DNA from 3 places in the Kitasatospora sp. Ki12 genome. Region 2 is predicted to be linked to each of the others. Evidence: riboswitches for the same ligand, from Rfam matches in the RefSeq annotation. Region 2 holds a riboswitch; each other region holds the start of a gene.
The links. Region 2 has a riboswitch for cobalamin ahead of ACYP53_RS00805 (cobalamin biosynthesis protein). Riboswitches for the same ligand answer to the same signal wherever they lie in the genome.

Region 1: it holds a riboswitch for cobalamin, as region 2 does, so the genes downstream of both, ACYP53_RS04120 (FecCD family ABC transporter permease) here and ACYP53_RS00805 (cobalamin biosynthesis protein) in region 2, are expected to answer to the same signal.
Region 3: it holds a riboswitch for cobalamin, as region 2 does, so the genes downstream of both, ACYP53_RS19205 (peptidase) here and ACYP53_RS00805 (cobalamin biosynthesis protein) in region 2, are expected to answer to the same signal.

The regions. Positions count from the first base shown of each region.
Region 1 covers NZ_BAAIHT010000001.1:972,596-982,397, reverse strand. The annotation lists gene ACYP53_RS04150 (RNA polymerase sigma factor SigF) at 1-89, opposite strand, end outside; gene ACYP53_RS04145 (ATP-binding protein) at 387-797, opposite strand; gene ACYP53_RS04140 (GNAT family N-acetyltransferase) at 1,014-1,502, opposite strand; gene ACYP53_RS04135 (nuclear transport factor 2 family protein) at 1,513-1,896, opposite strand; gene ACYP53_RS04130 (ABC transporter substrate-binding protein) at 1,986-2,978, opposite strand; gene ACYP53_RS04125 (ABC transporter ATP-binding protein) at 3,046-3,819, opposite strand; gene ACYP53_RS04120 (FecCD family ABC transporter permease) at 3,954-5,033, opposite strand; cobalamin riboswitch at 5,127-5,265, opposite strand; gene sodN (superoxide dismutase, Ni) at 5,354-5,749, opposite strand; gene sodX (nickel-type superoxide dismutase maturation protease) at 6,009-6,371, shown strand; gene ACYP53_RS04105 (CGNR zinc finger domain-containing protein) at 6,432-7,019, opposite strand; gene ACYP53_RS04100 (amino acid ABC transporter ATP-binding protein) at 7,132-7,935, opposite strand; gene ACYP53_RS04095 (amino acid ABC transporter permease) at 7,932-8,906, opposite strand; gene ACYP53_RS04090 (ABC transporter substrate-binding protein) at 8,944-9,802, opposite strand, start outside.
Region 2 covers NZ_BAAIHT010000001.1:184,304-194,105, reverse strand. The annotation lists gene cobO (cob(I)yrinic acid a,c-diamide adenosyltransferase) at 1-600, opposite strand, end outside; gene ACYP53_RS00815 (putative cobaltochelatase) at 604-2,724, opposite strand; gene ACYP53_RS00810 (cobyric acid synthase) at 2,852-4,366, opposite strand; gene ACYP53_RS00805 (cobalamin biosynthesis protein) at 4,363-5,331, opposite strand; cobalamin riboswitch at 5,473-5,605, opposite strand; gene ACYP53_RS00800 (helix-turn-helix domain-containing protein) at 5,803-6,486, shown strand; gene ACYP53_RS00795 (alpha/beta hydrolase family protein) at 6,765-7,901, shown strand; gene ACYP53_RS00790 (hypothetical protein) at 8,500-9,802, shown strand, end outside.
Region 3 covers NZ_BAAIHT010000002.1:351,403-361,204, reverse strand. The annotation lists gene ACYP53_RS19245 (cytochrome b/b6 domain-containing protein) at 1-274, shown strand, start outside; gene ACYP53_RS19240 (class I SAM-dependent methyltransferase) at 337-1,005, opposite strand; gene ACYP53_RS19235 (DUF2064 domain-containing protein) at 1,002-1,529, opposite strand; partial or broken gene ACYP53_RS19230 (glycosyltransferase family 2 protein) at 1,626-2,351, opposite strand; gene ACYP53_RS19225 (response regulator transcription factor) at 2,541-3,374, shown strand; gene ACYP53_RS19220 (sensor histidine kinase) at 3,371-4,507, shown strand; gene ACYP53_RS19215 (NAD-dependent epimerase/dehydratase family protein) at 4,542-5,597, opposite strand; gene ACYP53_RS19210 (FAD-dependent monooxygenase) at 5,836-7,368, shown strand; cobalamin riboswitch at 7,492-7,611, shown strand; gene ACYP53_RS19205 (peptidase) at 7,713-8,792, shown strand; gene ACYP53_RS19200 (flagellar hook-length control protein FliK) at 8,822-9,301, shown strand; gene ACYP53_RS19195 (prenyltransferase/squalene oxidase repeat-containing protein) at 9,682-9,802, shown strand, end outside.

The sequences.
Region 1 (9,802 bases), 790 kb from region 2:
CCGGCCGTCCCGTCCGCCCGGTCCGCCGGATCCGGCGGGGGTACGGAGTCGGGCGTCGGCTCGGACGTCGGCTCGGTCGGGTGGCTCATCCGGTGGGCGTCCTTCGGGTGCGCTTCGTCGTTGGCGGCGAGGCCGGGAACGCTCGCCTGGGTCGGTACGGCGGGTCCCGCCGTCGCGAGGCCGGTACGGTCCAGATCACTCACGGCCATTCCCCCGTTCCGTTCCGGGAGCACCGGGGCCGGCGGCCCCGGAATCGTCTCGTTGGTCGTACCGCCCTGGGCGGTACCGGGAGCCGTCCGCCGGGCCCCGGGAGGGGTGGCGGCGGACGGCCCTTGAGCGGGTGCTGCTCGGTGCTGCGCGGTCCGCGCGGTGGGGTCCGGCGCCCGCTAGTGGGCGGTGGACCCGCCGCGCTTCTTGTGCAGGCTGATCGAAACGGTCTTGTCCTCGCCGACCGACGAGTCGACCTCGCCGGCCAGCGCGGAGAGCACGGTCCAGGCGAAGGTGTCCCGCTCGGGGGCCTTGCCGTCGGTGGTCGGGGCGGACACGGTCACCTTGAGCGAGTCGCCGACCAGCCGGAACTCGCAGGACAGGACGGAGCCGGGCACCGCCTGCTGGAGCAGGATGGCGCAGGCCTCGTCGACCGCGATCCGCAGGTCCTCGATCTCGTCGAGGGTGAAGTCCAGCCGGGCCGCCAGCCCGGCCGTCGCCGTTCGCAGCACGGAGAGGTAGGCCCCCGCCGCGGGGAGCCGGACTTCCACGAAATCCTGAACGCCGAGATCGCCGTCGATCTGGGACACCCTTGCCTCCTGGGTGACGCGCTGTGCTTGCTTGGTACCCCGCTTGTTACCCAGGCTCGTCGCTCCGCAAAGGAACACCGCGCCACCCCTTTCCAGGGGTACCGGTTCTGCGGGTCCGCCATCGCCGTGCCCTACCGCACCCCGGTTCGGGAGTTACTGATGGTAAGGCATTGCGACGCAGGGTGGCAGACCCTTTCCCGGACTGCTCCGGTCCGCTCAGCGGCGGCCGGCCGCCGCCAGCGCCTCGTCGGTGAGACGGTAGACGGTCCACTCGTCCATCGGCACCGCGCCGAGCGACTTGTAGAAGTCGATCGAGGGCCGGTTCCAGTCCAGCACCGACCACTCGACCCGGGAGTAGCCGCGCTCCACGGCGATCCGGGCGAGCTCCAGCAGCAGCGCCTTGCCGTGGCCGCCGCCGCGCGCCTCCGGGCGGACGTACAGGTCCTCCAGGTAGATCCCGTGGGTGCCTCGCCAGGTCGAGAAGTTGCGGAACCAGAGGGCGAAGCCGACCGGCTCGCCGGCCGTCCCGTCCGCCGCGACGTCCTCCGCGATCAGGCCGAACACCGCCGGGTCGGCGCCGAACAGCGCGTCGTGCAGCTGCTCCTCGGTGGCCACCGCCTCGTGCGCGGCCTTCTCGTACTCCGCGAGCTCGCGGATCATGGCGTGGATGACGGGAACGTCGGTGGCGACGGCGGTGCGGATCATGCCTGCGAGCCTACTGCTCGGGCCCCGTCTCGTCCCAGGCCTGGATGGACGTCTGATCGACGATCCGGCCGTCCCTGAGGTCCGCCATCGAGGCCATCAGCACCCGGACGCCGTCCGGGTAGCGGCAGGACTCCATGAAGGCGACGTGGTCGCCCTGGACGACCACCTGCTCCAGCTTGTGGGTCATCTCGCGGCCGTAGATGTCGCCCAGCATCGCGCCGATCTCCTCCAGCCCGTGCATCACCAGGGGGTGGCTGGGCTGGGTCTTCCGGTCGACCATGCGCAGTTCGGCGTCCTCCGCGTAGAGCGCCAGGAGGGCCTCGGCGTCGCGGCGCTCGATCCCCTCGCGCAGTGCGCGGGTGTCGAAGGCGGCGGGGGTCGCCGTGGTGGTCATGATCTCGCTCCTCCGGTCGGGGTCCGTCGGCTCGTACCTAGAGCGTACGCCCGGGGCCCGCGCACCGGAGGAGCGCCGGTCCCGGCCGGTCAGCGGGGTGTCACGGTGCGCAGGTAGTCGGCCAGGGCGCCGATCGCGGCGGGGTTGCGCGGGCTCTCCACCAGGTCGACGTAGTCCAGGACGAAGATCCGGTCGTTCTTGATCGCGGAGACGTTCGCCAGCGGCGGGAAGGACGTGAGGAACCTCCGCTTCTCCTCGGCGTTCGGGGTCGCGTAGTCGTTGATCACGATCACCTCGGGGTCGCGCCGCACCACGCTCTCCCAGCCGGCGGTGACCCAGGTGTCGGCGAGGTCGGCCATGATGTTGGTCCCGCCGGCCTTGGCGATGATCTCGTTCGCGGCGGCGAACTTCCCGGCGGTGTACGGCTTGTCCTGCCCGCTGTCGTACAGGAAGACGGACGGGCGGCGCTCGGGCTGCGGGACGGCGGCGATCCGGGCCCTGGCGTCGGCGATCAGCCGGTCGGCGCGGTCCTTGACGTCGAAGACCTCGCCGAGGTTGGCCAGGTCGGTGTAGAGCGCCTCCAGCGGGTCCATCACGCCGCGCTCGGTGCCCTTGCCGCTGCGGCAGGACTCGCTGAGCACGTACGAGCCGATGCCGAGGGCCTTGAACGCCTGCGGGGTGACGCCGCTGCCCTCGTCGAAGCCGTAGTGCCAGCCGGCCAGGACCAGGTCGGCCCCGGCGTCCAGCGCGATCTCCTTGGTGAGGGTCTTCTTGGAGAGCCAGGTGGTCTGCTGGTAGCCGTCCTTCCAGGGCACCTGGTCGACCTTGCCCTTGTCGTCCGGCATGACGTAGCCGGCCATCCGGTCGGCGAGGCCGAGGGCGAGCATCAGCTCGGTGATGTTGACGTCGTTGGTGACCACCCGGGCGGGCTTCTGCGCGAAGGTGAGCTTCTCGCCGCAGTTCTCCACGGTCACCGGGTAGTGGGCGGAGGCGGTGGCGGCTTCGCCCGGGGCGATCTCGGCGCCGCAGGCGGTGAGTCCGAGGACGAGCAGGGTGGCGGCGGCAACGGCCTTGGTGCGCACGGTGGTTCCTTCGGGGTCGGACGGCGGGGGAGGCGTCGGGCTCAGGCGTCGGGCCCGGGCGCAGGGCTCAGGCGTCGGCGGAGCGGTCGAGGCGGTCGGGACGGTCGAGGCGGTCGAACAGCAGCTGGACGGCGCCCGTCCCCGGGTGCCGGACCGGGGTGGCCCGGACGCCGAACACCTCGGCCAGCAGGGCGGGGCGGAGCACCTCGCCGGGTGGCCCGGAGGCCACGATCCGGCCCTCCCGGAGCACGTACAGCAGGTCGCAGTGGCCCGCCGCCAGGTTGAGGTCGTGCAGTGCCGTGAGCACCGTCGGCCCGGCCTCGCGGGCCAGCGCCAGGACCTCCAACTGGTGGGCGATGTCGAGGTGGTTGGTGGGTTCGTCGAGGACCAGCAGGCGCGGCTCCTGGACGAGCGCCCGGGCGAACAGCACCCGCTGCTTCTCGCCCCCGGACAGGCTCAGGAAGCCCCGTTCGGCGAGGTGCCCGGCCCGGACCTTGCGCAGGGCCTCGGCGCAGCGCTCCCGGTCCCCCTCGGCCGGGGCGCCGAAGCCGCGCCGGTGCGGCAGCCGGCCCATGGCGACGACCTCGGCCACCGTGAAGTCGAACTCGGCGGAGTGCTCCTGGGTCAGCGCGGCCACCCGACGGGCCGACTCGCGGGCGGTGAGCGCGTGCAGGTCGGCGCCGTCCAGCCGGACCGCCCCGCCGGCCGGCTTCAGCACCCGGTAGACGCAGCGCAGCAGGGTCGACTTGCCGCTGCCGTTCGGCCCGACCAGTCCGATCACCTGCCCGGCGGCGGCCGCCAGGCTCACCTCGTGGACCAGCCGGGTGCCGGCCAGCTCCACCGAGACGGCGTCGACGTCGAGGTCCTGCGCCCCCGCCGGACCGGTCCGGCCGGTCGGGCCGGTCACCAGGGTCGGGTCGGTCACCAGGGTCGGGTCGGTCACCAGGGCCGGGTCGGTCACCAGGGCCGGGTCGGTCACCGGTTGCCTCCGAAGGCGTGGCCGCGGCGGCGCATCATCAGCAGGAAGACGGGGACGCCGAGCACGGCGGTGAACACCCCGACGGGCAGTTCGGCGGGCGCGAGCAGGGTGCGGGAGGCGATGTCCACCCAGACCAGCAGCAGGGCGCCGGCGAGCGGGGCGACCAGCAGCACCCGGCGGTGCCCGGCGCCGACCAGCATCCGCACCAGGTGCGGCACCAGCAGCCCGACGAAGCCGATCGCCCCGCTGACCGCGACCACCGTGCCGGTGACGGCGGCGGTCACCACGAACAGTTCGCGGCGCAGCCGGTTCGGGTCCACCCCGAGCGAGGCGGAGGTCTCGTCGCCCATGGCCAGCGCGTCCAGCCGTCCGGCGGCGCAGGCCAGGTACGCGAGCCCGGCCAGGACGGTGGCGGCGGCGATCGGCACCGAGCCCCAGGTGGCGCCGCCGAGGCTGCCGAGCAGCCACATCATGGCGTCCCGGGCGGCCTCGCCGCGGTCGGCGGCGAAGACCATCAGGGTGGTGCCGGCCGAGAAGCCGTAGGAGAGGGCGGTGCCGGTGAGCACCAGCCGCAGCGGGGTGAGCCCGTACGCGGTGCGGGCGGCGAGGTAGACCAGCGCCATCGCGACCAGCGCGGAGCCGAAGGCGGAGGCGGAGACCGCCCACACCCCGAGCGAGGCGAAGGCGCCGAACAGCAGCACGGCGTTGGCGCCGACGGCCGCGCCGGAGGAGATGCCGAGGACGAAGGGGTCGGCGAGCGCGTTGCGCACCAGCGCCTGGACGGCGACCCCGGTGGCGGCCAGCCCGGCGCCGACCACGGCGGCCAGGACGGTGCGCGGCAGCCGGATCTCCCAGACGATGGCGTACCCGGCCGCCTCGCCGGCCTCCAGCCGACCGCCCGTCAGCCCGGCGCCCAGCAGCCGCAGCACGCGGGGGAGTCCGAGCTCGGAGGAGCCGAACGCGACCCCGCAGACCAGGGAGAGCAGCAGGGCCGCGGCGAGGCCGGCGGCGAGCGGGAGCGCGGGTATGCGGCTGACGGGCGGGCCGGCCGCTCGGTTCGCGGGTGCGCGGTTCACGGGTGCGCCTTGCCTCGGGCCGGGGGCGCGCCGGGGCGGGCGCGGTCCGCGGGCGTGCCGGGGCGCCGTTCCCCTCGCAGTCCGCGGCGAGTTGTCGGGAGGTCAGCGGCCGGGGGCGATCGGGCTGGCACGGTCTCTGGGACCGCGCTCACCGTTGCGGGTCAGCGCCGGATTCGCACCGGACTTCCCCCTCGGACGCCCTGGCAGCATAACAGCCGCTCAGCACCTGTGACCCTTACCAGCTTCGGGCCGGACGGGAACGCACGACCGCCCCCGTCCGGCGGTGCGGACGGGGGCGGTCGGGTGGCGACGCGTCAGGCTCAGGCCTGCTTGGTCTCCCAGAAGATCTTGTCGACCTCGGCGATCAGGTCCAGCAGGGCCTGGCCGGTGGCCGGGTCGGTCGACGCCTTGGCGGCCGAGGCGGCCTTCAGAGTGTCGTTGATCAGCTGGTGCAGCTGCGGGTACTTCTCGAAGTGCGGGGCCTTGAAGTAGTCGCTCCACAGCACCGAGATGTGGTGCTTGACGGCCTCGGCGCGCTGCTCCTTGATGATGACGGCGCGGGCGCGGAAGTGCGCGTCCTCGTTGGCCTGGTACTTCTCCTGGGTGGCCTTGACCGACTCGGCCTCGATCCGGGCCTGCGCCGGGTCGTACACGCCGCAGGGCAGGTCACAGTGGGCGTGGGCGGTGGCACGCGGTGCAAACAGACGAGAGAACATGGGAGTCCTTCCTTAGATCGTCTTCCCGCGCCCGAGATTACCCTTCCGCCCTCGTGGTTTCGCGATCGGGCGGTGGGCCTAGGGCAAAAGACGGACCCGGAACCAGGCCAATCCGGACATCGAACAGGTGACGGTCCGTACGGCAGACTGGGGCCGGACGGGGGCGGGAGGAGGAGTCGTGGCACGGAGCACGGAACCGGTGGGCCGGGAGCGGGGCGGTGCCCTGCCGTTCGGGCTGGTCGACGTGGCGGGCCCGTCGATGGTCCCGACCCTGCGCGAGGGCGACCAGCTGCTGGTCCGCTACGGCGCGCCGATCCGGCCGGGGGCCGTGGTGCTCTTCCGGCACCCCTTCCAGCAGGACCTGCTGGTGGTGAAGCGGGCCGCCGGGCGCCGGGCCGGGGGCTGGTGGCTGCTCTCCGACAACCGTCCGGTGGACAGCGACAGCCGCAGCTACGGTGCCGTCCCGGACGAGCTGGTGCTCGGCCGGGTGCTGCTGCGGCTGCGCCCCCACCCGGCCTGGCTGGCGCCGGGCCGCCGGCTGGAGCGGCTGCTGCTCGCCCCGCCGCTGGCCCGGGTGCCGGGCCTGGCCCGCCGCCTGGGCGTCTGGGCGGAAGACGTCTGAGGACGCCCGAGGAGGACGTCTGAGGACGGCGGAGGACGCCTGGGGACGGCGGAGGAAGCCCTACGGCTTGCCGCCCAGCGCGGCCTCCGCCTCCTGGCGCTTGCGGGCCCGGTAGGCGGCCACGTTGGCCCGGGTCGCGCAGCGGTCCGAGCAGTAGCGGCGGGACCGGTTGGTCGAGGTGTCCAGGTAGGCGTTGCGGCAGGGCGCGGCCTGGCAGATGCCCAGCCGGTCGGCGCCCAGCTCGGTCAGGTGGACGGCCAGGCCCATGCAGGCGACCGCGCTGAAGTGCGCGGTGGCGGTCGGCGAGTTGTCGGCCAGGTGCAGGTGCCAGCGCGGCCGTCCGGCGTCGTCCAGGTAGTCGTGCCCGGAGACCAGCGGGCTGACGGGGTACTCCATCAGCAGGCTGTTCAGCAGGTCGACGCCCCGGATCTCGTCCCCGTCGGCGGCGGCCTCGAAGACGCCGCGCAGCCGGGTCCGTACGGCCCGGAGCCGGGGCAGGTCGGACTCGTCGGCGAGCGCGGCGGCCCGCGAGGAGTCGGAGAAGAGGGCGCGGACCGCGTCCACGGAGGTCAGCGCGTCGGTGCCGCGCTCGGGCTCCTCGGTGTTCACCAGCCGAACGGCGAGATCGGCGTACGAGGCGAGCTCCACGGAGGTCCTTCCAGAAGATCGGTAACGGGCTGACTGCTTCCAGCCTATTACCAGGGCGAGGAAAACGTCGGCGCCCGGCAGGAGCTGCCTGCCGGGCGCCGACGGTACGGGCTCAGAGCACCTTGGAGAGGAAGGCCCTGGTGCGCTCGTGCTGCGGGTTGGTGAGGACCTCGCGGGGGTTGCCGGCCTCGACGACCACGCCGCCGTCCATGAACACCAGCGCGTCACCGACCTCGCGGGCGAAGCCCATCTCGTGGGTGACGACCACCATCGTCATGCCCTCCTCGGCGAGGCCGCGCATGACGTCGAGGACGTCGCCGACCAGCTCCGGGTCGAGCGCCGAGGTGGGCTCGTCGAAGAGCATCAGCTTGGGCTTCATGGCCAGCGCGCGGGCGATCGCGACGCGCTGCTGCTGGCCGCCGGAGAGCTGGGAGGGGTAGTTCTTCGCCTTGTCGGCGAGGCCGACCCGCTCCAGCAGGGCCATCCCGCGCTCGCGGGCGGCGGCCTTGTTCTCGCCCTTGACCTGGACCGGCGCCTCGATGACGTTCTCTATGGCCGTCATGTGCGGGAACAGGTTGAAGCGCTGGAAGACCATGCCGATGTCGCGCCGCTTGACGGCGACCTCGCGGTCCCTGAGCTCGTGGAGCTTGTCGCCCCGCTGCTGGTAGCCGACCAGCTCGCCGTCCACCCAGAGGCGGCCGCCGTTGATCTTCTCCAGGTGGTTGATGCACCGCAGGAAGGTCGACTTGCCGGAGCCGGACGGGCCGATCAGGCAGAACACCTCGCCCTGCTTGACCTCCAGGTCGATGCCCTTGAGCACCTCGACCGGGCCGTAGGACTTGTGCACGTTCTCGGCGCGGACCATGGGCTCGGCGGCCGCGACGGCGTCGGCGGGGGTCTTGGTCAGATCGGTCATACGTGACCACCTCCCTCGAGCCCCGGGACGACGTCGGCCGTCGTCTTCGGGGCGGGCTTCCCGGCGAACAGGCCCCGCAGCCGTTGCAGCGGGGTGGGCGGGAGGGTGCGGTTGGAGCCCCGGGCGTAGTGGCGCTCGATGTAGTACTGCCCGATGGTCAGCACGGAGGTGAAGAAGAGGTACCAGAGGCTGACGACGATCAGCAGCGGGATGTTCTGGTAGTTCCGAGAGTAGATCACCTGGCCGGCCCGGAAGATCTCCTCCAGGGAGATCACCGAGACCAGCGAGGTGGTCTTGAGCATCGAGATGGTCTCGTTGCCGGTCGGCGGGATGATCACCCGCATGGCCTGCGGCAGGATGATCCGCCGCATGGTCTGGAACTGGCTCATGCCGAGCGCGTGCGCGGCCTCGGTCTGCCCCTCGTCCACCGACTGGATGCCGCCGCGGACGATCTCCGCCATGTAGGCGGCCTCGTTCAGGCCGAGGCCCAGCAGGGCGGCGACGAAGGTCGGGATCAGGACGTTGGTCGACTCGGACCAGAACTCCGGTCCCCACGGCACGCCGATCGACAGCTTGGCCCAGATCAGGCCGAGGAAGTTCCACATCACCAGCTGCACCAGCACCGGGGTGCCGCGGAAGACCCAGATGTAGACCCAGGCGGTGCCGGAGAGCAGCGGGTTCGGGGACAGCCGCATCACCGCGAGGACGATGCCGCCGACCACCCCCATGAGCATGGAGAGCGCGGTCAGTTCCAGCGTCACGACCATGCCGTGCACGATGCTGTCGTGGAACAGGTACTTGCCGACGATGTCCCACTTGAAAGCGGGGTTGGTGAAGAGGGCGCTCAGCAGCATCGCCGCGAGCAGGGCGATGACGACGGCGCCCGCCCAGCGTCCGGGGTGGCGGACCGGGACGGCCTTGATGGTCTCAGGCCGTCCCTGTCCCGCCGTCCCCTTGTCCAAAGAGTTCACGGTGTGGCCTCGGGGGAGAGATGAAGCGTACGAGGGGTCAGCTGACGGCGCCGTTGACGGTCGACTTGTCGATGGCACCGGCCTCGACGCCCCACTTGGTGAGGATCTGCTTGTAGGTGCCGTCGTCGATCAGCGACTGGATGGCACCCTGGATGGCCGGGGTGAGCTTGGAGCCCTTGGCCAGGGCGACACCGTAGGGGGCCACGCCGTAGGTCTCGCCGACCTTCTCCAGCTGGCCGCCGGACTGCTTGATCGCGTAGTCGACGACCTGGGAGTCGGCCATCATCGCCTGGTCGCGGCCGGAGACCACGGCGTTGGTGACGTCCGTCTGGAGGTCGAACTTGTCGCCGTCGTTCTGGACGCCCGGCTTGCCCGCCTTGGCGCAGTCCGGGTTGCGGGTGTCCTTGATCTCGTCGGCCTGGGTGGTGCCGGTCTGGACGGCGACCTTCTTGCCGCAGAGGTCCTTGGGGTCGATCTTCTCCGGGTTGCCCTTCTTCACGGCGATGGCGCTGCCGGAGTTGAAGTAGGTGACCATGTCGACGATCTGCTCGCGCTCCTTGTTGTCCGTGAAGGACGACATGCCGAGCTGGAACTTGTTCGACTGGATGCCGGGGATGATCGCGGTGAAGCCGGAGTCCTGGACCTCGGCCTTCAGACCGAGCTTGGTGGCGATGGCGGTGGCCAGGTCGACGTCCATGCCGATGACCTTGCCGCTGTCGTCCTTGAACTCGTCCGGGGCGTACGAGGCGTCCGCGCCCACGACGAGCTTGCCGGCGGACTTGACGTCGTCCGGGACGAGCGCGGCCAGCTTGGGGTCGGCCTTGACCTCGTTGACGGTCGCGGAGGCGTTGGGAGCGCCGCTGCCCTCGCTCTTGCTGCTGCTGCAGCCGGTCAGT
Region 2 (9,802 bases):
CTCGATACCGCGCTGGCCCTTGCGGCCGGCGTCCATGGGGTGCTTGACCTTGGTCATCTCGGTGACCAGGTCGGCGAAGCCGGTCAGCGCCTCGGGCGCGTACCGGCCGGTGATCACGACGTGCTGGCTGCCCGGGCGGTCCTTGAGCACGGCCACCACCTCGTCCGCGTCGATCCACCCCCAGTGCATCGGGTAGGTGAACTCGTCGAGCACGTAGAAGCGGTAGGTCTCGGCGGCGAGGTCGCGCTTGACCTGCTCCCAGCCCTCCTTGGCGGCTTCCTCGCTGGTCATCTCCTGCTCGGCGGTGCGCTGGATCCAGGACCAGCCGGAGCCCATCTTGTGCCAGTCGACGGTGCCGCCCTCGCCGGAGGCGCCGAGCACGCGCAGCGCGTTCTCCTCGCCGACCTTCCACTTGGCGGACTTCACGAACTGGAACACCCCGACCGGCCAGCCCTGGTTCCAGGCCCGCAGCGCCATGCCGAACGCGGCCGTGGACTTGCCCTTGCCGGGGCCGGTGTGCACGGCGGTGATCGGCTGCGTACGGCGCTGCCGGGTGGTCAGGCCGTCGTCGGGAACGCTCTCGGGGACGCCCTTGGGCATGGGTCAGGCCGCCTTTCGGATAGTGGTCGCACGGACGTCGCCGCGGCCGGCCGCGGGACGGTTCTCGCGGACGAGCGAGGCGACGCCCTCGGCGCGCAGCTCGTCCAGGCTGACGGAGGTGCCGCCGAGCAGCCCGGCCAGGGTGTGGGCCAGGCCGAGCCGGACCGGGCCGGACTCGCAGTCCAGCACCACGCTCGCGGTGCCCTGCGCCGCGAACAGCGCGGCCGCGCGCTGGGAGCGGGCGAGCGCGTCCCGGCCGCCGGTGGCCCGGCCGTCGGTCACCACGACCAGCAGCGGGCGCCGGTTCGGGTCGCGCAGCCGCTCGACCCGCAGCACCTCGTGGGCGCGCAGCAGCCCCTCGGCCAGCGGGGTCCGCCCGCCGGTGGGCAGCGACTCCAGCCGGGCCGCGCCGACCTCGACCGAGGAGGTGGGCGGCAGCGCCAGCTCGGCGCCGGCGCCGCGGAAGGTGATCATGCCGATCTTGTCGCGCCGCTGGTAGGCGTCCATCAGCAGGGACAGCACTGCGCCCTTGACGGCGGTCATCCGCTGCCGGGCGGCCATCGAGCCGGAGGCGTCGACCACGAACAGCACCAGGTTGGACTCCCGTCCCTGGCGGACCTGTTCGCGGAAGTCGTCCTTCTGCAGCACCAGCGCCCGGCCGCCGCGCCCGCGCGCCACCTGGTGCGGCGCGGCGGCCTGCAGGGTCGCGGTCAGGTGCAGCCGGCCGAGCGCGCCCTGCGGGCGGCGGGAGCGGATGGTGTGTCCGCCGGTGGTCTCGGCGGGGGAGCGGCGGCCCTGGGCGCCGTGGCCGGTGCCGCGGACGGTGAACAGCCTGGTCCGGTACGGGTCCCCGGCCGCGACCGGCGCCGACTCCCGCGCGGGGGCTGGGTGTTGGGCCGGGACGGGCTGCTGCGGCTGGTCGCCGGTGGCGTCGGTGTCCGCGGTGGTCGCCTCCGGGGCGCCGCCGTCGGACGGCTCGGGAGCGCCGCCGCCGTTCGGGCCGCCGCCGTCGCCGGGGCCGTCGCCGTCCCCGTCCCCGTCGGGTCCCTGGTCGCCGCCGTCGCCGCCTCCGTCACCCTCGGGCTCCGGGTCGGGCTCGGGGTCGTCCTGCTGGGCGTGCTCCTCCAGCGTGCGCTCCAGCTGCTCCTCGTCCAGCCCCGGCGCGTCGAAGGGGTTGCGGCGGCGCCGGTGCGGCAGGGCCAGCCTGGCGGCCTGGCGGACGTCCTCCTCTGCCACCTCGGTGCGGCCGTCCCAGGCGGCGAGCGCGACGGCGGTGCGGGCCATCACGATGTCCGCGCGCAGGCCGTCCACCTCGAACGCGGCGCAGACGGCGGTGATCTGACGCAGCGCCACCTCGGTCAGCTCGACCTTGGGAAGCAACTCCCGTGCGGCCGTGATGCGTTCGGCGAGCGCCCGCTCGTCCTCGGCGAACCGCGCGGCGAAGCCGGCTGGGTCCGCGTCGTACGCGAGCCGCCGCCGCACCACCTCGGCGCGCTCGGCCGGGTCCCGGGTGGCGGCGATCTCGACGGTCAGGCCGAACCGGTCGAGCAGCTGCGGCCGCAGCTCGCCCTCCTCCGGGTTCATCGTGCCGACCAGCAGGAACCGGGCCGCGTGCCGCACCGACACGCCCTCGCGCTCGACGTACGAGCGACCCATCGCGGCGGCGTCCAGCAGCAGGTCCACCACGTGGTCCTGGAGCAGGTTGACCTCGTCGATGTAGAGCACGCCGCGGTGCGCCTTGGCGAGCAGACCGGGCTCGTACGCCTTGACGCCCTCGGCCAGCGCGCGCTCCAGGTCGAGCGAGCCGACGATCCGGTCCTCGGCCACGCCGACCGGCAACTCGACCAGCTGGGAGGGGTGTTCACTGCTCGTGGCGGAGGCGTGCGGCCCGTCCGGGCACTGCGGGTCGGGCGTGGCCGGGTCGCAGGCGAAGCGGCAGCCGTCCACGGTGGCGATGGACGGCAGCAGGCCGGCCAGCGCGCGCACCATGGTGGACTTCGCGGTGCCCTTCTCGCCCCGCACCAGCACGCCGCCCACGGCCGGGGAGACCGCGTTCAGCAGCAGCCCGAGCCGCAGGTCGGCCATGCCGACGATCGCGGTGAACGGATAGCGGACGTCACTCATGCCGTACCCCACTCCTGTCGTGCCCGGTCCTGCGGTCGTCCTGGGCTCGTGCGAACCCGGCTCATGCCTTCTCGGCCCTGCGGTCGTCCCGGGCTCGTGCGAACCCGGCCCTGTGGTCCTACCAGGCTCATGCGTCACTCCCAGGTGCCCCGGGCGGCAGGAACGGCAGCGATCCGGCCGCCGGCACCCCGCCCTCGATCAGCTTCCACAGCGCGTCGGTGTCCGCGTGCTCCTCGATCAGGTCGCCCAGCCGGTCCAGCCGGGCCTCGCGGGCCGCGGCGAAGCAGGTGTCCGGCGCCGGGACGAACGCCCGGCCCGCCAACGCGGCGACCTCGCGCAGGAGTTCGCGGCGGAAGCCGTCGTTCTCCAGCGCGCCGTGCCAGGTCGTGCCCCAGACCGAGCCCACCCGGCAGCCGTCCAGGAAGGGTTCACCCCCCTCCACCGCCACCACCCCGTGGTGGATCTCGTAGCCCTCGACCCGCTGCCCGTACGCCTCGCCGACCGGCCGCGCCAGCACCTTCTCGACGCCGAACCGCACATGCGTCGGCAGCAGGCCGAGCCCGTCGACGGTGCCCGCCTTGGACTCCACCTCGTCGACGATCCCGCGCGCCAGCATCTGGTAGCCGCCGCACACCCCGAGGACCGGCAGCCCGGCCGCCGCCCGCGCCTTCAGCGCCGGCTCCAGGCCGCGCTCGCGCAGCCAGGCGAGGTCGGCGACGGTGGCCCGGGTGCCGGGCAGCACCACCAGGTCGGCGTCGGCCAGCTCCTCCGGCCGGGTCGCCCAGCGCACCAGGACGCCCGGCTCCTGGGCCAGCGCGTCCAGGTCGGTGAAGTTGGACAGCCGGGGGAAGCGCACCACGGCCACCCGCAGCACGTCCGCGCCGAGCGGCCCGCGCCCGTCCACCCGGTCCACCACGGTGGACAGGTCCAGCGAGTCCTCGGCGTCCAGCCACAGCCCCGGCAGCATCGGCAGGGTACCCAGCACCGGACGGCCGGTCAGCTCGTGCAGCATGTCCAGTCCGGGCGCCAGCAGTCGCGCGTCGCCGCGGAACTTGTTGACGAACCAGCCCGCCACGTGCCGCTGGTCCTCCGCCGACAGCAGCGCCAGCGTCCCGTACATCGCCGCGAACACGCCACCCCGGTCGATGTCCCCGACCACCACCACCGGCAGCCCGGCGGCCGTGGCCAGACCCATGTTGGCGATGTCCCGGTCGCGCAGGTTGATCTCGGCGGGTGAGCCCGCGCCCTCGCAGACCACCACCTCGTAGCGGTCGCGCAGATCGGCCAGGCACTCCAGCGCGCGCTCCAGCAGGACGGGCTTGCGCTCGCGGTAGTCCAGCGCGCCCACCTCGGCGACCGGCCGGCCCAGCAGCACCACCTGACTGCGGCCGTCCGCGCCGGGCTTCAGCAGCACCGGGTTCATCGCCGCCTCCGGCTCCACCCGGGCGGCCTGGGCCTGCATCGCCTGGGCGCGGCCGATCTCGGCACCGTCGGCGGTGACGAAGGAGTTCAGCGACATGTTCTGTGCCTTGAACGGCGCGACCCGCACGCCCTGGCGGGCCAGCCAGCGGCAGATGCCGGCCGTCACCACGCTCTTGCCCGCGTCCGAGGTCGTTCCCGCGACCAGCAGAGCGTTCGTCATGCCCTTCCCCTCTTTCCCAGGAGCGCGCGCAGCAGGACGTGCCCCGCGACCGTCGTACCCAGCGCCAGCGCGCCCACCCGCCGGGAGAGCGCGCAAGCCCGCTCGATGTCGTCCACCGTCACCGGCCGCAGCTCCTCGCCCAGCACCGGACGGTGCTCCACCCGTTCCCCGTACCGCAGCGTCCCGCCCAGCCGGACGCCCACCGCGCCGGCGAACGCCGACTCCGCCTGGCCCGCGTTCGGGCTCGGGTGCGCGGAGCCGTCGCGCCGCCAGACCCGCCAGGCCGTCCGGGGGTGCGGGGCGGCGGCCACCGTCAGCAGCGCGGTCAGCCGGGCACCGGGCCAGCCCGCTACGTCGTCCAGCCGGGCCGAGGCCCAGCCGAACCGGGCGTAGCGCGGCGAGCGGTGGCCCACCATGGCGTCCAGGGTGTTCACCGCGCGGAACGCCAGCAGGCCGGGCGTGCCCGCGAGGGCGCCCCAGGCCAGCGCGTTCACCACGGCGTCGGCGGTGTTCTCGGCCACCGACTCGACCACCGCGCGGGCGATCTGCTGCCCGTCCAGCGCGCTCGGGTCCCGCCCGCACAGGTGCGGCAGCCGCTCCCGGGCGGCCGGCAGGTCGCCGTCCGCCAGCGAGCGGCCGATCGTCCGGGCCTCCCGGGTCAGCGAGGTGCCGCCGAGCACCGTCCAGGTCGCGGCCGCCGCCAGGGCCGCCCGGCCCAGCGGACGCCGGCCCACCGTACGGTCCAGGGCGAGCGCGCCCGCCGCGACCGCGCCCACGCACAGCGCCGTGTACCCGGCCCCGGCCGCCCGGTCGTCCCGCCACAGCCGCCGCTCCAGCCGGGTCGCGGCGCTGCCGAAGAGCGCCACCGGATGGCCCCGGCGCGGATCGGCGAACCGGGCGTCGGCGGCGTAGCCCGCGACGGCGCCCAGCGCGAACACGGCGGCGCGGGCCAGCGGAGAGGTCATCGGCCGCACGACGGAGAGCAGAACAAGAACAAGGAGGAACACGGCGGAAGGCCGCTCGGAGTCCGACAGGGCGGGGCAGCCTGCATTGCGTGCGTGTCCTCACTCAGGGTCCGCGCCCTGGATCGACGTAGCGGGGGCGAGAGTCTCCTGGCTTCCGGGTCGGACGCACCCCCGGGGCCTTCCAGCGGCTTCTGACGGCCCGCCGTGGCGATTGTTTCCGAGCGTGCTCCCCGGTGACAGTGGCGGGACCGCGCCGGACTCGCACCGGCTTCCTCTCCATGCCTCCGATTGGCCCCAGGATCCCATCACGCGCCCGAACCGGGAGTCAACCGAGGTCACGGAGGGGTTGGTCACACGGGAGACCGGCCGACGGGCTGTGGGATCGCCCAGCGGCGCACCGCTCCGGTACCGGCCATTCCGTGCGTTCGGTCGGTGGGGCCGCGCCGTGGTCCGCGCCTAGCGTTCGGTGCCATGCGCCGCAGAAAGCCCCCCACCGCCCCGCCCCCGGTGCCGTTCTCGCCCGCGGCCGCCCGCGCCCACCGGGCGGACCTCGGCCTGACCCCCGACCAGGTCGCCGAGGGCATGGCCGCGCACGGCGTCCGGCTGCTGCCCGCCCACGTCCTCGCCTGGGAGAACGGCGAGCTGCGCCCCAGCGAACCGGAGTTCATCGCCCTCGCCCGCACCCTCTGGTGCCCCGCCGCCCAGCTGATGGACGGCCGCCCGGTCCGGCTGCGCGACCACCGGGTCGCCCGCGAACTCGGCCAGGCCGCCGTCGCCGACCGCACCGGCACCACCCTGGCCGCCTACCGGCAGGCCGAACTGACCGACCGGTGGGACGGCGACGAGGACCAGACCCGCGCCCTCGCCGACACCCTCGACCTGACCCTGCCCGAACTCGTCGCGGCCACCGGCCGCCTCGCGGAACTCGACCACCTCCTCCGCCAGTGCGTCGCCGGCCGCTGGCAGCCCCACCTCCGCGCCCTCACCCGGATCGTCCCGGCCCCCGCCGACACCCTCGCCGCCGTCCTCGCCACCCTCCACCAGGAGCACCACGTCCCCACCCACTGGGGCGCCACCACCCGCGCCACCCCGCCTCCCGCCACCGACACCCTCGTCCCCCGCTTCTGGCACCTCCTCACCACCGAGTCCCCCTAGGGCGTGTCTTGTGGATCTTTGCCGGGTCCGCGACGCCAGGGCACGCACCTCGCCGCGTTGTCGTCAGTCGCCGATGGCCCCCAGCCTTCGGCCGGGAGGTGCCCCCACCGCATGGACTCCCTCCTCCGCCTTGCGATGCACGCACCCTGACGCCGCGGCCTGATCCGACAAGATCCACAAGACACGCCCCGGGGCCCCGCCGAGTGACCCGGACGGCCCAGTCCGGTGGCCGGGCGGGCGGGGCGCCGGTGGACTGGTGCACGAACACCGTCCGGTCCGTGAGCAACAGAGCGGGGAACGATATGCGCTGGGGAACCGCTGCCGCCGTGGCGGCCGCCGCCGTCGGGGCCGGGGCCGTGGTCCTGGTGGTCGGCCGCCGGGCCTCCGAGCGGATGCTCCGCCCGGTGACCGCCGTCCAGGAGTCCGGGCCGGTCGTCGTCCGGAGCCTCGGCACCGGCCGGATCACCTTCAGCCCCGGGCCGGAGAGCCGGCACCCGGGCCGCTGGGCGGTCGAGTGGGCGGACGGCGGGCACGCGGTCGTCGAGGAGGTCCTGCGCAGCGACGAGCAGGGCGTCACCCGCCGGCTGGTCCGCGCCGACCAGGGCACCCTCGCCCCCGGCACCGAGGTCCGCTTCACCCCGCGCGTCCACCTCGGCGACCCCACCCGGGCGTTCGGCCTCGCCTACACCGAGATCGCCGCCGACGGCGAACTCGGCGACCTCCCCGCCTGGTACCTCCACGGCAAGCGCGGCACCTGGGTGGTCCTCGTCCACGGCCCAGGGGCCGACCGCCAGCAGACCCTCCCCGTCCTGCCCGTGCTGGACCGCCTCGGCCTGCCCGTCCTCTCCGTCACCTACCGCGGCGACGAGGGCGCCCCCGCCTCCCCGGACGGGTACAGCCACTTCGGCGAGACCGAGTGGCGCGACGTCGAGGCCGCGGTACGGCTGGCGCTGGAGAACGGCGCGGGCCGGGTCGTCCTGTACGGCTGGTCGGTCGGCGCCACCATGGTCCTGCAGACGGCCGCCCGCTCGGCCTGGGCGCACGCGATCAGCGGCCTGATCCTCGACTCGCCGGTCCTCGACCTGCCCGGCACCGCCCGCCGCGACGCCGAACGGCTCGGCCTGCGCGGTGCGGTCGCCGAACTCGGCGCCCTCGCCGCGCAGGGCCGCACCGGCGTCGACCTCGCCGACTTCTCCCGCATCGCCGAGGGCGCCGACCTGCGGGTGCCCACTCTGCTCCTGCACAGCCCCACCGACCAGGTCTCCCCGTTCAGCAGCGCCGAACGCCTCGCCGCGGCCCGCCCGGACGTGGTCAGCCTCAGCTCCTTCCCCGGCGGCGACCACGCGACCCTCTGGAACACCGCCCCCGACCACTACACCGAACTCCTCCGCCGCTGGCTCACCCCGCTGCTCTGACCGCCGACGGGAGCGGCCGGAGCGCGAGAAGTCGACGGAGCCGACTTCTCGCGCTCCACGATCGGCACGCTCCGGCCCCCCATCCGGCCGCCATCCGTCCGGGTTCGGGCTGGATTCGGGCTGGACAGCCCCAGCGGGAGTCGAGGGTTCCGTCGGCGGGTGCGGCGAACATCGGCCAGTCGGAGGCACAACTTTGGTCCCGCCCTCCGGCCCCGCCGACACGCTGCGTGACCACTCGAACGGGCCCAGCGACCGTTCCGGCGCACCTGGCATGAGCAGGCCACACGTTTCCGGCCAGGCGGTTTGCCTCTGTTGCCCGATCTTGCGGAGGTGCGGCCACCGGTCGTCCGGTCGTACGGACAACCGGATGTGACAGAAGGCCCGTACAAGGGGAAGACTGCTCGACGTGACGTCTCGGAATCCGCGCGACCGTGATGCCCCGCTCCCGCCGACGATCGGTACCGGTGCGACGGTGACCCGTCTCCCCGGTACGGCCCACCGGCCCGACGGTGGCAGGCCGACCGGGGCGGGTGTACCCCGTAACGCCGTACCCCGGCGACGGGGTCCCGTGCCGGCTCCCGGGCGGGGCCGGGTTCCCGTGCCCGAGGGCTTCCCCGCGCCGGCCGAGCTGGCCCCGCTGGCCCGTCGGATGCTGGTGGACGCCGTCCGGATCGCCCGCTGGGCCGGGGAGCTGGAGGAAGTCGACAAGCGTGGCGAGCTGCTCCCGGACGACGCCCGTGCGGCGGGCCGGGCCCTGGCCATGACCGTCGGCGCCGCCACCAAGGCCTGGGGGCAGGCGCTCCTGGTCGGCCTGGTGGAGGCCCGGGACAACGGGGCCGGCCCGGGCTGGCGCCTGCACGCCTGGGAGCACGACGACGAGGCCGTGGTGCGCGGCTGGTCCGCGCTGTTCGACGCCTGGACCCTGCTCGCCCCGGTGCCGCCCGCCGCGCTGCGCGGGGTGTTCGCCGTGCTGGCCGGGCAGGCCGTGGACCAGGCCCCGCAGCTGCTCTCCTTCCTGCACCTGGTGGACGGCCCGGTGCCGGAGAGCGAGCTGCTGGAGCTGCTGCGCCGGGGCCTGGACGAGCGCCGGGTCGGCGGCGGGCCCGGTGGCCCGGGGCTGTCGCCGGTGCCGCACGCGGCCTCCGCGGTGTCCGCGGTCCGCGGCACCTGCCGGGAGCCGCAGATCGACACCCCGGCCTCGCCCTCGGACGTGGCCGCCGTCCTGGACTGGATGCTGGACGGCCTGGCGGCGGTCGGCGCCCTGACGCGCAGGGACGATGCCGCCGACCTGTCGCCGCTCGGCCACTGGGCGGTGCGGGCGAAGCTGGAGGAGATCTGCACGGTCGCGCAGACCGCGGCCGGGCACATCGAGCAGAGCGCCTTCGAGCTGCTGAACGCGTGCGCCGACTACTCGCCGGGCCCGGCCCGGGCCGAGTACCGGGCCTGGGTCGCGGCCCGTCCGGCGGACCGCGCGGTGGCGGAGCTGCTGGACGCGGCGCAGGGCGACGACGCGCTGGTGCGCGGGCTCGCCTTCGAGGCGCTGCGGGTGGCCGGCGGTCCGGCGGAGCAGGCGGTGCGGGCGTCGGTGGACGAGCCGGTGCTGCGCCCGTACGCGCTGCTGTGGCTGGCCGAGCGCGCGGACGAGGGGGTCTCCCCGGCGGATGTGCTGGGCGCGGCGGACGCGGCCTGGCTCTGGGTGGACACGGCGGCGGCGGTGCTGGACCACGGCGAGGTGGAGCTGCTGGTGGGCCACGTCGAGGGCGCCGCGGCGGGCGATCCGGTGCGGCTGTTCGCCCGGGCCCGGCAGTCCGGGCACCCGCGGGCGGCCTCGGTGCTGACGGCGGTCTCCAGCGTGCACCCGGACCCGGGGGTGGCCAGGGCGGCCCGCCGCTCGGCGTTCA
Region 3 (9,802 bases), on a different contig from region 2:
GACGCTCGGCGCCATGCTGACGATCCTCGGCACGGGCCTGCTGATGTGGTTCACCCACCTCACGCCGACGGTCTGGCGGACCGGCGCGACCTTCGTCCACGACTGGCTCGCGGTGGCCATCGCCGTGGTGACCGCCGGGCACGTCCGGATGGCCCTGCGGGACCCGGAGGCCCGGCGCGGGATGCGGACGGGGCTGGTGGACCGGCGCTGGGCCGAGCGGGAGCACCCGCAGTGGCCGGTGCCGGGCGGGGACCGCGTGGGGGCGCGGGAGTAGCGGGTCCCCCCGGGCGGGCGTCCTCCGGCCCGGGGGGGCGCCTACCGGGGGGACGCTTCTCGTCAGCGCGGACGGGCCGCCTTCCGGAAGGCGAGGAAGTGCCGGCCGTGCGAGGACCAGCGCTCGGTCTCGACGAGCCCGGCCCGCTCCGCGCGCCGGGTGGTGGCCGTCGCACCGCAGCGGGCCCAGGCGAACGGCGGTCCGACCCGCCCGTCGGCGCCCTCGACCCGTACGGTGATCCGCTCGTCGACCTCGGCCGGCTCCACCTCGACCAGCAACACGGCCCCCGGGGCGAGGAGTTCGGCGCTGCGGCCGAGCAGCAGCCCCGGGTCGCCGCCGATGCCGAGGTTGCCGTCGGCGAGCAGCGCGCCACCCCAGCGGCCCTCCGCGGGGAGCCGGTCGAACACCGACCGGCGCAGGGCCGGCCCGCCGAGGCTCCTGGTCCGGGCCACCGCGGCTCCGGTCACGTCGACACCCAGCGCCGGCACGCCCAGGCCCAGCAGGGCCGCGACCAGCCGGCCGGGGCCGCAGCCGAGGTCCACCACCGGCGCGGCCAGCCGGGTGCAGCGCAGCAGCAGCCCGTGATCGGCTCCGGCGGCGGGTGCGCACCAGCGTTCGACGTCGAGCGGGATCCGGCGGCCGTCCTCGCCGCGGAGCCACAACGGGCCCCGGCCGGCGCGGACGGCCTCGGCGAACGGGTCGTCCACCCACGCCTCGGACGCGACGGTCACCCCGCCACCTCCCGGGCGGTCCCGATCGACCGCAGGCAGGCCGCGAACCTGCCGTCCGGGGCCTCGGCGGCGACCTGCCGCGCGTCCAGGACGGTGTCCACGTCGGTGACCACCGGGAGCCGGCCGACCGCCAGGCCTTCCGCCGCCAGCCGGTCGAGCAGGGCCCGCCCGGTGTCCGGCGTGGACATCGGCACGCCCAGGAGCAGCCGCCGGGCCAGCCGCTCGGTGGGCCTGGCCAGCCCGAGCGCCCAGAACCCGCCGTCGGCGGCCGGCCCGTACCAGGCGTCGACGCCCGTACGCCCGGCGGGCGACAGGGACTCGGCGAGCAGCGCGGCGTCCAGCTGCGGGGTGTCCATGCCGACCAGCAGGGCGGGCGCGTCCGGGGCGAGGACGGCGGCCGCCGCGAAGGCCGCCGCGAGCCGGGCGTCCAGCCCGCCGCCCGACTGCGGCACGACCTGCCAGCCGGGTGGGAGCCAGTCGCCGACGGCGCCGTCCAGGACGAGCAGCCGCCGTCCGGCCGGCATCCGGGACAGGGCGGCGAGGGTGTCGGCGAGGGCGGCCTCGGCCAGCGCCGCCGCCTGCTCGGGCGTGCAGGGCGGGGTGAGGCGGGTCTTCACCCGCCCCGGGACCGGCGACTTGGCGATCACCAGCAGGGTCGGGGCCGGTGCGGCCAGGACGGCCCGCATGTCGCGGACGGCCTGCCGGGTGCCGCGCACGGTGCCGGTGACCTTGGAGCGGCCCGCGCGCGGCAGGTAGTCCACGGGCGTCTCGGCGATCCGCATCCCGGCCGCCGACGCGGCGAGGACCATCTCCAGGGGGTAGCCGGAGCGGCGGTCGCCCAGGCCCAGGGCCAACAGCCGGTCACGGCGGGCGGCCCGCATCGGCCCGAGGTCGTGCAGCGGCGCTCCCGTCCTCGCCCGCAGCCGGCGGGCCAGGAACGCGTTGGCCAGGCGGGCGTGGAGCGGCCACGCCCCGACGGTCGCGGGGCGGCGCCGGCCCAGCACCAGGTCCGCGGCGCCGGCGAGGACGGGGGCGGTGACCCGCGGCAGCTGGGCGGGATCCAGCGAGCCGTCGCAGTCCATGAAGCAGACGAACTCGGCGGTGGCGGCGAGCAGCCCGGCGTGGCAGGCGGCGCCGAAGCCGCGTCGCGGTTCCTCGACGACGGTCGCGCCCAGCGAGCGGGCCAGCTCGGCGGAGCCGTCACGGGAGCCGTTGTCGACGACGACGGCCCGCCAGCCCGGCGGGACGCGCCGCAGCACCCAGGGCAGGGCCTCGGCCTCGTCGAGGCAGGGCAGGATCAGATCGGCACGTGGCAGCGGGGGAGTCGGAGAGATCACGTCGGCCACGCTAGGGGCGGGCGGGCCCGTGGCGGCCGAACCGCGCCCTTACGGAAGTCGTACGTCAGCTCGCCGGCGGAGGAAGCCGGTGTTCGGCCGGAGGGAGCGGCGTCCGGCTTGAGCCGCGATCTTACGGAACGCGAACGTCGACCCCGGTGCGGCACCCCGGGACGGCCCACGACTCGTATCCTCGGCGGGGTGAACGACAGCCCCGCCTCCGCCGCACCGCCGGACCCCGCCCGCATCCTGGTGATCGACGACGACCTCACCGTGGGCGAGGTCGTCGCCGGCTACCTCACCCGGGCCGGCCACCACGTCGACCGGGCCGTCGACGGCAACCGGGGCCTCGACCTGGCCCGCGCCCACCGCCCCGACCTCCTGGTCCTGGACCTCATGCTCCCCGGGATCGACGGGCTGGAGATCCTGCGCCGGCTGCGCGCGACCGAGGACGGCGCCGACCTCCCGGTGGTCATGCTCACCGCCCGGGGCGACGAGGCCGACCGCATCCTCGGCCTGGAACTGGGCGCCGACGACTACGTCACCAAGCCCTTCAGCCCACGGGAACTCGTCCTGCGGGTCCAGTCCGTCCTGCGCCGCGCCCGCGCCGGCGCCGGCGCCGCCACGACGCCCGCCCCCGTGCGGCTGGTGTCCGGGGACATCACGCTCGACCCGCGGGCCCGCCGGGCCGACCGCAAGGGGCGTGAACTCCTGCTCACCCTGCGGGAGTTCGACCTGCTCGCGTTCCTCCTCCGGAACCCCCGGACGGTCTTCGCCCGGCAGGAGCTGATGCAGCGGGTCTGGGGCTGGGACTTCGGCGACCTGTCCACCGTCACCGTCCACGTCCGCCGACTGCGCGAGAAGATCGAGGACGACCCCGCCGCACCGACCCTGATCACCACGGTCTGGGGCGTCGGATACCGCTACGACCCCGCGACGGACGGTCGCCGCGACCCGATGACCGACGGTCGCCACGACCCCGCGACGGACGGTCGCCACGGCCCCGTGACGGACGAGAAGGACGGCCCGGCGTGAAGGACCTCCTGCTGATCGCCCTGTTCGCGGGGCTCGGCGCCACCGGCGCCGGACTGCTCGGCTGGCTGGCCGTACGGCTGCTGCGCCGGCGCTCGGTGGCGCTCTCGCTCTTCTGCGTGGCCGTCGTCACCGTCCTCGCCGTCACCTCCGGGACTTTCGCCGTCGCCCAGGCGATGTTCCTGTCCGGGCACGACCTCGGGGTGGTGATAACCGTCCTCGGCATGGCGTCCGTGGTCTCGCTGCTCACCGCCGCGCTGCTCGGACGCCAGGTGGTGGCGGGCAGCCGCGCCCTGACCGCGGCGGCCCGCACGGTCGGGAGCGACACCGGCTTCACCGCGCCCGACCACCCCCTCGGGCTCGAACTGGCCCAGCTCAGCGAGGAACTCGCCGCCACCAGTGCCCGGCTCGCCGAGTCCCGGGCCCGGGCGCAGGCGCTGGACGCCTCGCGGCGGGAGCTGATCGCCTGGATCTCCCACGACCTGCGCACCCCGCTCGCCGGGCTGCGCGCCATGGCCGAAGCCCTGGAGGACGGGGTGGCCGACGAGCCGGAGCAGTACCTGACGCGGATCCGCGCCGAGGTGGAGCGGCTCACCGGCATGGTCGACGACCTCTTCGAACTCTCCCGCATCCAGGCCGGCGCGCTGTCCCTGACGGTGTCCCGGGTGTCCGTCTACGACCTGGTCGACGACGCGCTGGCCGGCGCCCACCCGCTGGCCCGCCGGCGCGGCGTCCGGCTGGAGGGCCGTCAGGTCGCCGCCGAGCCGGTCGAGGTGGACAGCCGCGAGATCACCCGGGTGCTGGGCAACCTCCTCGTCAACGCGATCCGCTCGACGCCCGAGGACGGCGTCGTGGCGGTCTCGGCCCGCCGGGAGGTGGACGAGGTCGTCCTCTCGGTCACCGACGGCTGCGGAGGGATCCCGGAACAGGACCTCTCCCGGGTGTTCGAGACCGGCTGGCGCGGCAGCAGCGCCCGGACGCCGCGGCGTGATCCCGGTGAGGGCGGGGACAGCGGGGCCGGGCTCGGCCTGGCCATCGTCCGCGGCATCGTCGAGGCCCACTCCGGCCGGGCCCGGGTGCACAACGTCGCCGGGGGCTGCTGCTTCGAGATCGCGCTCCCGGCGGCGCGCGGGTAGGCGGGGCCGCGGGGGGGGGTAGGCCCCTGGGCGGTCAGGCCCGCAGGGCCGCGGCGGCGAACTCGGCCATCCCCGCGCGGAACGGCACCCGGGCCCGCCAGCCCAGCTCCGCCCGCAGCCGGGAGGAGTCGGCGGTGATGTGCCGGACGTCCCCGAGCCGGTACTCGCCGGTCACCACCGGCGCCGGCCCGCCGTGGGCGTCCGCCAGCGCCCGGGCCATCTCGCCGATGGTGCGCACCTCCCCGCTGCCCACGTTGTACGCCCGGGCGTGGCCCGGCGGCCGCTCGCGGACGTCCGCCAGGGCGGCGAGGTTGGCCGCCGCGACGTCGTCGACATGGACGAAGTCCCGGCGCTGGCCGCCGTCCTCGAACACCCGGGGCGCCTCGCCGCGGGCGAGCGCCGAGCGGAACAGCGAGGCCACCCCGGCGTACGGGGTGTCGCGCGGCATGCCCGGGCCGTAGACGTTGTGGTAGCGCAGCGCCAGGACGGATCCGCCGCAGGCGCGGGCCCAGGCGGAGGCCAGGTGCTCCTGGGCGAGCTTGGTCGCCGCGTACACGTTCCGGGGATCGCCCGGCGCCTCCTCCGCCACCAGGCCCGGCCGGAGCGGGGCCCCGCACACCGGGCACGGCGGCTCGAACCGGCCCGCGTCGAGGTCCTCCGGCCGCCGCGGACCGGGCGCCACGGCCCCGTGCTCCGGACAGGCGTACCGGCCCTCGCCGTAGACCACCATCGATCCGGCCAGGACCAGGTTCCGCACCCGTGCGCGGGCCATCGCGGACAGGAGCACCGCCGTACCGAGGTCGTTGCAGCCGGCGTACGCGGGCGCGTCGTCGAGGTCGAGCCCGAGGCCGACCATCGCCGCCTGGTGGCAGACCGCGTCCACCCCGGCCAGGGCGTGCTCCACCGTGGCCGCGTCCCGTACGTCGCCGTGCCGGAAGTCGACGCCGGCCGGCAGCTCGGGAGCCGACCCCGACGGGTGGACCGCGGGCAGCAGCGCGTCCAGCACCCGGACCTCGTGGCCCGCGGCGGCCAGGGCGCGCACGACCGTCGAACCGATGAACCCGGCGCCGCCGGTGACCAGAATCCTCATGACCTGGGACGCTACCGGCCGGCCCGCCCACCGGGCCGTCGCCACGGGACGGCGTCAGCGATCCGTAAGGCCTGGCGTTCCCCGCCGGGTACGGGAAATGGGGTGGCGATCGCACGTGTGATCGATAGGCTTCGCGCCGATCAAGCTGACACACAAGGTGGTTGACGATCCGTCCGGTCCGTCCGGTTCGACCGGTCCGTCCGGTCCGTCGTCGTCGGCACGAACGTGAGGACTACTGATGAGCGACCCGATCATCGTCGTGGGTGCGGGCCCGGTGGGGCTGACCGCCGCGTTGGAGCTGGCCAGGCGCGGGGTGCCGGTGCGGATCGTCGACCGGCTGGCAGAGCCCACCACGGAGTCGCGCGCCATCGTCGTGCACGCCCGCAGCCTGGAGATGTTCGAGCGGCTGGGCCTGGTGGACGAGCTGATCCGGGCCGGGGTCCGGACCACGGGGATGGAGATGCACGCGGACGGCGAGGTGGTGGCCCGGATCGCCCTCGACCTGGTGGACAGCCCGTTCCCGTACTCGGTGACCGTCGCGCAGACCGAGACCGAGCGCATCCTCACCGCGGCGCTCGCCGGTCACGGCGTCACCGTCGAGCGCGAGGTGACCCTGACCGGCCTGACGCAGGACGAGCACGGCGTCCAGGCGGTGCTGGAGCACGCCGACGGGCGTCAGGAGGCCGCCGGTACGGGCTGGCTGGTGGGCGCCGACGGCGGGCACAGCCAGGCACGCAAGCTGGTCGGCAGCGCCCTCGCCGGGAAGTTCAAGGGCGAGAAGTTCCTGATGGGCGACGTGAACGCCGACCACGACCTCGACCCGCACAGCATGTACACCTTCTTCTCGCCGCACGACGGCCCGCTGCTGGTCTTCCCCATGGAGGGGGACCGGCTGCGACTGATCGCGAACATCCCCACGGACGAGCAGCGCACCGCCACCCGGGAGTGGCTGCAGCAGGTGGTGGACGAGCGCGCCGAGCGCCCGATCCGCATCCGCGACTCCCGCTGGCTCACCGTCTTCGAAGTGCACCACGCCCAGGTGCCCGAGTACCGGGTCGGCCGGGTCCTGCTGGCCGGCGACGCGGCGCACGTGCACAGCCCGGCCGGCGGCCAGGGCATGAACACCGGCATCCAGGACGCCCACAACCTGGCCTGGAAGCTCGCCCTCGTCAGCACCGGCCAGGCCGGCCCGGCCGTACTGGACAGCTACCACGCGGAGCGCCACCCGGTCGGAGCCCAGGTGATCCAGTTCGCCGGCACGCTCACCCGGGTCGCCACCCTCGCCAACCCGATCGCGCAGAAGCTGCGCAACAAGGGGATGCACCTGCTCACCGGCCTCGCCCCGGTCCGCCAGGCGATGGCCGACCGCACCGAGGAGACCGCGGTCGCGTACCGCAGGAGCCCGATCGTGGTCCGGGGCCGCGGCGGCGGCGACCTGCACGCCGGTGACCACCTCCCCGCGGCCGGCCCGGAGCTGCGCGCGGCGCTCGCCGGAGCCCACGAGCACGTGCTGCTCACCGTGGCGGTCGACGGCTCGGCACCCGCACCGGTGAGAGGTCTGACGGTACGTCAACTCCTGGTCGGCGCCAACGCCCCTGCCTCGACGGGCTACGACGCCGCGCTCCAGGACCCCGACGGCCACGCGGCCGCCCGCTACGGCCTGCCGAACGGCGGCCGGATCATGGTCCGCCCGGACGGCTACGTCGCCGCGATCGCCCCACTGGACGACGACGCGCCGCTGCACGCCTACCAGGCGCTGCTGCGGGCGTAGGGCCCGTCTTCGAACCACCGCCGGGGTGGGCCCCGCCGGCCCACCCCGGCCAACCGTCACCGATGCCGTGATGTGGCGCACGATCCCTTGACCGGATCTTTGCGGTTTCGCCATGATGAGCCGTCATGTTCTGACTCCGCCGTCGGGGGAAGTCCGGTCCGAATCCGGCGCTGACCCGCAACGGTAGGCCGCCGACCCGCGTCGGTGGCGAGCCCGAGTACCCGTCGGCGGAGGTGTGTCGTCCCCTCCTCCCGTCGTGGTCTGCGGGCCGGAGCTCCGAGGGCTGCCCCGGCGCGTTGCCGACGTCCTTCGGGCCCCTGCGTCCAGGCCCGGAAAGGCACTCCATGCCCGCGCTCCGCCGCACCCTCCTCCGCCCGCTCGGTCTGCTCGCGATACCCGCCCTTGCCCTCGCCACCGCGCTTCCGGCCGCCACCGCCGCCCAGGCCGACACGACGTCGTCCCGGACCGTCCGTCCGGACGCCGCCGCGGCCGGCTGGCTGGCCCGGCAGCTCGTCGACGGGGACCACTTCGAGTCCGTCTTCAACGGCACCGCCTACCCCGACCAGGGCCTGACCGTCGACGCCGTGCTCGCCTTCGCCGCCTCGCACAGCTCCGACCAGGCCGCCGCCAAGGCCACCGCCTGGCTGGCGAAGCCCGAGGTGATCAGCGGCTACCTCGGCGACGGCACCACCGAGGCCTACGCGGGCGCCACCGCCAAGCTGCTGCTGGCCGTCGAGGTGCGCGGCGGGAACCCGGCGGGCTTCGGCGGGGTCGACCTGCCGGCCCGGCTGCGCTCGCTGCAGACCGCCGAGGGCCGCTTCTCCGACCGCTCGCAGTGGGGCGACTACAGCAACGCCTTCGGCCAGTCGCTGGCCCTGATCGCCCTGCACCGTACGCCCGGTGACGCCCCGGCGGCGGCCGTGGACTTCCTCGCGAACAGCCAGTGCGCGGACGGCGGCTTCCCCGTCTCCTTCGGCCAGACCTCCTGCACCAGTGACTCGGACGCCACCGCGCTGGCCGTCCAGGCCCTCGCCGCCACCGGCCGCACCACCAAGGCGAACGCGGGCCTGACCTGGCTGACCGCCCACCAGAACGCCGACGGCGGCTTCGCGGCGGCCGGGGCGACCGCCTCCAACGCCAACACCACCGGCCTGGCAACGCAGACGCTGCTGGCCGGCGGGCACTACGGCACCGGCCTCAAGGGCTGGAGCCGGCTGGTGAAGTTCCAGCAGGGCTGCTCCGCCGACCCGGCGGCGCGCGGCGCGGTCGCCTACGACGCGTCCGGCTTCAACGGGGCCACCGGTGCCCGGGCCACCGCCCAGGCCGTCCTCGGCCTGGCCGGCACCCCGCTGGCCACCCTCTCGGCCGCCGGGGCGCGCCCCGACGCGCCCACCCTCGCTTGCCCGGCCCCGGCCGCACGCTGAACTCGCCTGACATCAGGAGGACTTCACTCATGACCGGTACCTTCACCCGGGCCCGTGCGGCCCGCCGTGCGCTCGGCTCCGTCGCCGCCGTCGCGGCTCTCACCGCCGGCCTGCTCGGCGTCTCCGCCGTCCAGGCCCCGCAGGCCCGGGCCGCCTCCTGCGACGGCACGACCGGGGTCACCGTCGTGGTCGACTTCACCGCCGTCGGCGGCGGCATCGAGACCGGCTGCGCCCCCGGCGACCCGGCCAGCGGGCTCGCCGCGCTGACCGGCGCCGGATTCTCGTACGCCTTCCACCCGCGCTTCCCGGGCTTCGTCTGCAAGATCAACGCCTTGCCGACGACCTGCACCAACCCGACCGGCAGCGCCTACTGGTCGTACTGGCACGCCCAGCACGGCGGCCCCTGGTCGTACAGCAATCTGGGTGCGGGCAGCTACAACCCGGCGCCCGGCGACGTCGAGGGCTGGTCCTTCGGGGCGGGCGCCCAGCCGGGCGTCACGGCGCCCTGACACCCGCCCGCCGGCACGCTCTCGGCCGTCCCGGGGCGCCGGCGCGCCCTCCGACGTTCCGGACCGGCGGCACCATGGCGACGCGGGTGCCGCCGGAGCCCGGGGCGGCGGTCTGACGGTCCGTTGACTCCGAATCCAGCACTGTGGTCTGATGAAACGATTTTTGCCCTCGGCATTCAGGGGAAGCCGGTCCGACTCCGGCGCTGACCCGCAACCGTAGGCCCACCACCCGGTGGGTGAGCCGGAATGCCTGGACCGGGGGCCTGTTCACAGAGCACTTGCGTCGTCGCGGACTACGACGCGGTCAGGGCGGTCCCCCCTTCCCGGGGTGACCGCAGGCTGCGCCGTTGTCTCCCGCGTCGACCGACCAGGGAGTCGTCGTGAGGGTCAGCACCAGTCGCACACGTCACAGGAACCGGGACCTCGCGTCGCTGGTGGCCGCCGGCGCCGTCACGGCCGCCGCCTGCGGCACCGTCCTGCTCGGGCACGCCGGCGCCGCGA